One region of the Limnohabitans curvus genome, then DNA from elsewhere that is predicted to be linked to it. Evidence: predicted binding sites of a transcription regulator. Region 1 holds the regulator's gene; the other holds the start of a gene.

Region 1 (3,406 bases):
ATTCACCCACAGGTTGCGCAAGGCCAGCAGCGTGGCGATGCTGGCGAGTGCGAGCATCGCCATTAAGGTGGGCAAGGCAAAACCGCTGTCATGTGTTTGGCGCTTCATGGCATGACGCTTTCTCGGTTGCGCAGTGCCATGATCCGTCGAAATACCCGTCGCGCGCGTCCATCTGCCGCCAGCACTTCGCCTTGGCAGCCTTTGTGACGGGGGTTGGGTTTTGTTTGGTTAATTGGGTGAATGCTGGCGACGCGCACACAAACTTCAATCGCCAGTACTTGCGACATGGCAGTGATTTCGTTGGCGCTTTTCCACTGAATGGTTTGTCGACTGGGGTTTGCTTCGGCGTAGCGGAGCTGAAAATCTTCGATGCCTTCGGCGAGTGCCTGGTAGGTGCTGTTGTTGAGATTCAGGTCTTTGCAGCTCAGCTCTTTGTTGGTGTTGAGCTTGTAGTCGTTACGCACGGTGCTGTGCGTGCTTCCTGTGTTGCCCTGGCAGTCTGTGGCATCTACCGCATGCCAATGCCCCAGAGTGATGCTCTCCACAGAGGTGCTGCCGTTGATGCCGCCTAGCGCGGGCTCGCCAACCTCTTCGCTTGTAGAAACATCGATGGTGATCTGCCCATCATTGCTGCTGGTCAGCTTCAGATACGCAGCCCCCGCCATGTAAGCTTGCTCGCGCACGTTGCGCAAGGCCACGCGAGCATTGGCGTGAACGGCATCGGCAGCGGCCATGGATGCCCAGGTTTGTTTGCTGGCCCCGTATGCCGCAATGGCTGCGGCGACGACCCCGAGTCCCAATGCAATGCCAATCAACAGTTCAGGCAAGGTGTGGCCCTGCTGCGCGGGGGCGTTCATCGTGTGGGCCTTATGAAAAGACGCCAACAGCTCATTTGTGCGGGGCAGGGTGGGGTGCCTGCTGCTGCATCGGTGCGATAGGTCTCTGTTGCGTCACGCCAAGCAATGGCGATGCCCCACCAGTTGCTCAGACCCGTTAAGGCAAAGACCGTTGCATCGCCTTCCGGAAGTTGACTGTTTAAGTTGGCTTGGAGTTGCTGCATGTCCCATTGCGCAAGCTCTGGGCGGCTGCACGCTGTGGCTGCGCAGTCAGGACCTGCATTGCTCGTGAGCGCGCCCCATGCTTTGGCATACATCGCATTTTGCGGGGCATTGAGCTGCATGCGCTCGGCCACATCGTCGGCGATGCCCATCGCGACCGAACGCATGAGTTGCTGTCGTTGCAGCGCCAAGGCTTGTTGGTGCATCCACAACAAGCCCAAGATGCCAAGCACTAAGACCAGCAGTGCTGCCATCGCTTCCATCAAGGCGAACCCTTGTATGCGCTTTAGCTGCATGACTCACCTGATTGCCAACGCAAGCGGCTGGCACTGCTCAAACACAGGGTGTTGGCGATGTTGAGGGCGATTTGTCGTGACTTGATGACCCAACGGTCGCCCACGGTGCCGAGGTCCCCGCGTTGGCTGATGTCGATGGGGTCTGACTTGGTAAATGTCACTTGCAGCGGCGTTGAGTTCTGCGACGTTTGCAACACGGTTTGGCTTGATTTCACGCGCAGTTCCCAGCCACAGCTCCAATCATTGTTGGCAGATGTGACCCAGGTGCAATCGCGCAAACGTGCGAGTTGCAAGGTTTCTCCGCGCTGCATGGCGCGAAGGCGGGCGCTTTGTAAATCGTTCACAAGTTGGTCACGCGTGGCCTCGACACGGCTGCGTTCTTGAAAGCGCTGCCAGTTGGGCACGGCCAATGCGGCGGTGACGGCCATGATGGCTAGGCACGCCAGCAGCTCAACGAGGCTAAACCCTCGCAGGTTAGGGCGTTGGAAAAATAAAAAACCCAGCGTTTGCATGGCGCAAATGCTAGGTTTTGAAGTGGTATCAGCGCATGGCTGAGACTCGAAAACTACTTGCGAACTTCGTCCACCAAGCTCTTGAAATCGTCGATGTCTTCAAAACTGCGGTACACGCTAGCAAAGCGGATGTAGGCGACTTTGTCGAGTTTTTTGAGTTCGCGCATCACCAACTCACCAATGCGGGTGGAGGGCACTTCGCGTTGGCCGAGGCTGAGTAGTTTTTCTTCAATGCGTTCGATGGCGTTGTCGACCTGTTCGGTGCTGACAGGGCGTTTGCGCAGGGCGAGGCCCATGGATTCGAGGAGTTTGTTGCGCTTGTAGTCGATGCGGCGACCGTCTTTTTTGACGATGTTGGGGAAGCTGACGTCGGGGCGTTCGTAGGTGGTGTAACGCTTTTCACAGGCGCCGCATTGGCGACGGCGGCGAATGGAGTCGCCGTCTTCGGACATGCGGGTCTCAACGACTTGGGTTTCTAGGTGGCCGCAGAAGGGACATTTCATTTTTTGTGCTCTCTTTTGCTTTTGTACTTTTTGCTGGGCTCGCTGAGGGTATTTGGTATTGGCCGCTTCCTCATGCTGGAGTAGCAGAAATCGTCAGCGGCCAATACCAAACACCCTCAGTCTGCGTCGTGCTTTGCTTCGCTCGCACATTTCACTCGGGTCATTCGTGCATCGACAAAGAGGAAATGCTCGAGAGAAACATTTCAAACCAAAACAGCGCGGGTTGCAGGTGCGGCGGGCGATGATTTCTGGTACCCCAGCATGAAGAGCCCGCCGCACCTGCAACCCGTGCCCTCTCCGGAGAGAAATCCTTACAACCGCAAACAAACAAAAAACCCCCGTCACGAATGAGCGGGGGTTGGCAAAAAGTTACTTGTAAACAGGGAACTTAGAAGTCAGCGCATGCACCTTGGCACGCACCGCCGCAATGTTGGCTTCGTCGTGTGGGTTGTCCAACACGTCAGCAATCAAGTTGGCCGTGATGCGGGCTTCTTCGTCCTTGAAACCACGGGTGGTCATCGCGGGGGTGCCAATGCGCACGCCGCTGGTGACGAAGGGCTTCTCTGGGTCGTTCGGGATGGCGTTCTTGTTGATCGTCATGTGCGCTGCGCCCAAAGCGGCTTCGGCTTCTTTGCCGGTGATCTTCTTGGAACGCAAGTCCACCAACATCACATGGCTTTGAGTGCCGCCGCTGACGATGCGCAGGCCGCGCGCTGTCAAAGTCTCGGCCACGATCTTGGCGTTCTTCACCACTTGGGCTTGGTACTCTTTGAAGTCAGGCTGCATGGCTTCTTTGAACGCCACAGCCTTGGCTGCGATGACGTGCATCAAGGGGCCGCCTTGCAGGCCAGGGAAGATGGCGCTGTTGATGGCTTTTTCGTGTTCGGCCTTCATCAAGATGATGCCGCCGCGTGGGCCGCGCAAGCTCTTGTGGGTGGTGGACGTCACCACGTCGGCGTGAGGCACGGGGTTGGGGTACTGGCCAGCGGCGATCAAGCCAGCGTAGTGGGCCATGTCGACCATGAAGATGGCGCCCA
Region 2 (3,406 bases), 1.5 Mb from region 1:
GAAGCGTAAGGCACGCGCATTTCGTACAAGCTGTCTTGGAAGGCCATGATGCCCATGCCCACAGGGCGGTGACGCAGGTTGGAGTCGCGCGCTTTTTTGACCGCGTAGTAGTTGATGTCGATCACGTTGTCGAGCATGCGCATGGCCACTTTGATCGTGCGCTTGAGTTTGTCGTGGTCGAGTTCTTTGCCGTTAGGGCCGTCTTTCAAGTGTTGAGACAGGTTGACGGAGCCCAAGTTACACACCGCAGTTTCGGTGTCACTGGTGTTCAGCGTGATCTCGGTACACAGGTTAGACGAGTGCACCACGCCCACGTGTTGTTGGGGTGAACGCACGTTGCATGGGTCTTTGAAGGTGATCCATGGGTGGCCTGTTTCAAACAACATGGTGAGCATCTTGCGCCACATGTCGGTGGCTTGCACGGTTTTGCTGGGCTTGATTTCGCCGCGCTTGGCTTTGGCTTCGTAGGCCACGTAAGCTGTTTCGAAGGCCGCACCGAACAAATCGTGCAAATCAGGCACATCAGAAGGCGAGAACAAGGTCCACTCGCCTTTTTCCATCACGCGACGCATGAACAAGTCGGGGATCCAGTTGGCGGTGTTCATGTCGTGCGTGCGGCGACGGTCGTCACCGGTGTTCTTGCGCAGTTCTAAGAACTCTTCGATGTCCAAGTGCCATGTTTCGAGGTAGGTACACACAGCGCCTTTGCGCTTGCCGCCTTGGTTCACCGCCACAGCGGTGTCGTTGACGACCTTCAAAAATGGCACCACGCCTTGTGATTCGCCGTTGGTGCCCTTGATGTGGCTGCCCAAAGCGCGCACGCGGGTCCAGTCGTTGCCCAAGCCGCCAGCAAATTTGGACAGCAAGGCGTTTTCTTTGATCAACTCGTAAATGCCGTCCAAGTGGTCAGGCACGGTGGACAAGTAGCAGCTGGAGAGCTGTGAACGCAAGGTGCCGCTGTTGAAAAGGGTGGGCGTGCTCGACATGAAGTCGAACGACGACAGCACTTCGTAGAACTCAATGGCGCGAGCTTCGCGGTCCACTTCGTTCAACGACAGGCCCATGGCCACGCGCATGAAGAACGCTTGTGGCAATTCGATGCGGGTCTTGCGCACGTGCAAGAAGTAGCGGTCATACAGAGTTTGCAGGCCGAGGTAATCAAACTTCAAGTCACGGTCTGCTTTGAGGGCGGCGCCCAAGCGTGGCAGGTCAAACTGCAACATGGCTGCGTCGAGCAAGTCGTTGTCCACGCCTTTTTGGATGAACTGAGGGAAGTACTCGGCGTAGTGCTGGCCCATGTCGGCGTGCAGCACTTCTTTGCCCAACACTTCTTTGGCGATGGTGTGCATCAACAAGCGAGCGGTGGCGTAGGTGTAGTCGGGGTCTTTCTCGATCAATGTGCGCGTGGCCAAGATGGCGGCCTTGTAGACCTCGTCCATGGGGACGCCGTCGTACAGGTTGCGCATGGTTTCCGCCATGATGGGATCGGGTTTGACGTCAGCGCCCAAGCCAGCGCATGAGTCGTTGATCAGACGCTGCAGGTTGTGCATGTCCAACGCCACGCGTTGGCCGTTGTCGATCACGTGCAATGCAGGGGCTGCAGGTGTTTGCTCTTCTTTGATGTGCGCACGTTCTTGGTTGCGACGCTCGCGGTACAACACATAAGCACGGGCAATTTCATGGTGACCGCCACGCATCAGACCCAATTCAACTTGGTCTTGCACGTCTTCGATGTGGAAAGTGCCGCCGCCTGGGCGTGAGCGCATCAACGCGCGGACCACCGCTTGTGTCAGCGCCTCAACCATTTCGCGAACGCTTGCCGATGCTGCGCCTTGTGTGCCGTGCACCGCCAAAAAGGCCTTCATCATGGCGACGGCAATCTTGGCGGGTTCGAATGGCACCACAGCGCCGTTGCGGCGAATGATTTGGTAATGCGCCAACATGGTTGGGTTCTCGGTGGCTGCGCGGTCGTGCGCGACAGACGGGTTACCCATAGGGCTTGCGTGCACAGAGGTCTCAGCTGTTTGCATGTCTTTTTTCTTCCTGGTGAGCGGTTCGATAGTGCGTACAAAAAGCGGTGCCGCGACCGCTTTTGTGAAATTCAGGTTGACACTATATCTGGTGTTTGGCGGGTTGCCAATACGCTACAGGTAGTGTTTTGATGGGAAATGCTTACATTTGAAAATGTCACAAATGCTTGGTGCGTCATGCACGCTTTTGGACCCCCGTTGCAGATCAATATCGACGGGAATTTGTTATCAAAATCGAGTGCTGGCGCTGCATTGCAAGTTATTTCCCGCGCTAATGCGCATGGGGTCTAGACGCGTCATTCAAATGCACAAGCACTGTGCAAAAAAACTTTTTTTTGAGAGATGACGAAAAGTTAATTTTTCGTGGGAAAACTGTTCGCAGACCAGCCCAAAGACTGCTGCAAAAGTTGCCAATCAAACCCTGCGCCGGGGTCTTGTTTGCGCGTCGGCGCCACGTGTTCATGGCCTGCGATGTGATGCAACGTGTAATGTTGTGCGATGGCGGCGCACACGCTGCTGAGCGTTTCGTACTGAAGGGCTTCAAAGGTGTGACCTTCTAAGCCTTCGAGTTCAATGCCAATCGAAAAATCATTGCAGTTGTCACGCCCTTGGTAGTGAGAGCGGCCTGCGTGCCACGCGCGGTCGTCGCAGCTGACGAACTGAATGAGTGCGCCATCACGGCGAATCACAAAGTGCGCGGATACCTCAGCGCCACGAATGTGTTGGAAGTAGGGATGCGCATCCCAATCCAGCGTGTTGGTGAACAACGCTTCAATTTCAGGGCCCCCGTAAACACCTGGCGGCAGGCTGATGGAGTGCACCACCACCAAGTCAATCGAGGTGTTTGCGGGGCGGGGTCCAAAGTTGGGCGAGGGCGTGTGCTTGGCAAAGCGATACCAGCCATCGCGCCACAGGGCGGTCATGGGCTCAGCCTTCATGGCTGTCGCGGTGCGCAGCGCTGCAGTACAGGCCGTGCGAGCCACGAATGGCATCGTCTTCTGGCACATGGGTGCCGCAGTGGGCGCAGGGCACCATCACTTGTGGGCCTGACTTTTTGCTTGACGGTTGGTCTGGCTTTCGCTGCTGGCGAATCCACCAGATGCCAGCCAAGACGATGAGCAGCAATACGAGGTACTTCATGTCACGCGCCCCAAAACCACTTCCAGCACAAAGCGTGAGCCCGCATAGCCCAGCAGCAACAGGCCTGTGCCGATGTAGAGGACACGCACCGCTTTGCGGCCACGCCAACCAAAGCGACTGCGGCCCACCAGCAGCACCGCAAAGGTGAGCCACGACAGCATCGAGAACACCGTTTTGTGGTCCCACCGCCAAGCGGCTTGTGCGCCATACAGGCTATCGCCAAACAGCCAGCCTGC

What was found. Region 1 encodes NrdR, which represses ribonucleotide reductase genes. Its sites were predicted from a motif close to CACNANATNTNGTG; they were not measured.
Region 2: the regulator NrdR is predicted to act here: its motif matches at 2,111-2,124, upstream of B9Z44_RS09490 (ribonucleoside-diphosphate reductase subunit alpha).

What each region holds. Positions count from the first base shown of each region.
Region 1 covers NZ_NESP01000001.1:421,747-425,152, reverse strand. Annotated here, with positions in the region: gene B9Z44_RS01925 (pilus assembly PilX family protein) at 1-108, opposite strand, end outside; gene B9Z44_RS01920 (PilW family protein) at 105-857, opposite strand; gene pilV (type IV pilus modification protein PilV) at 854-1,354, opposite strand; gene B9Z44_RS01910 (pilus assembly FimT family protein) at 1,345-1,866, opposite strand; gene nrdR (transcriptional regulator NrdR) at 1,920-2,369, opposite strand; gene glyA (serine hydroxymethyltransferase) at 2,739-3,406, opposite strand, start outside.
Region 2 covers NZ_NESP01000001.1:1,887,054-1,890,459, forward strand. Annotated here, with positions in the region: gene B9Z44_RS09490 (ribonucleoside-diphosphate reductase subunit alpha) at 1-2,030, opposite strand, end outside; gene ampD (1,6-anhydro-N-acetylmuramyl-L-alanine amidase AmpD) at 2,384-2,968, opposite strand; gene B9Z44_RS09500 (PP0621 family protein) at 2,958-3,170, opposite strand; gene B9Z44_RS09505 (cytochrome C assembly family protein) at 3,167-3,406, opposite strand, start outside.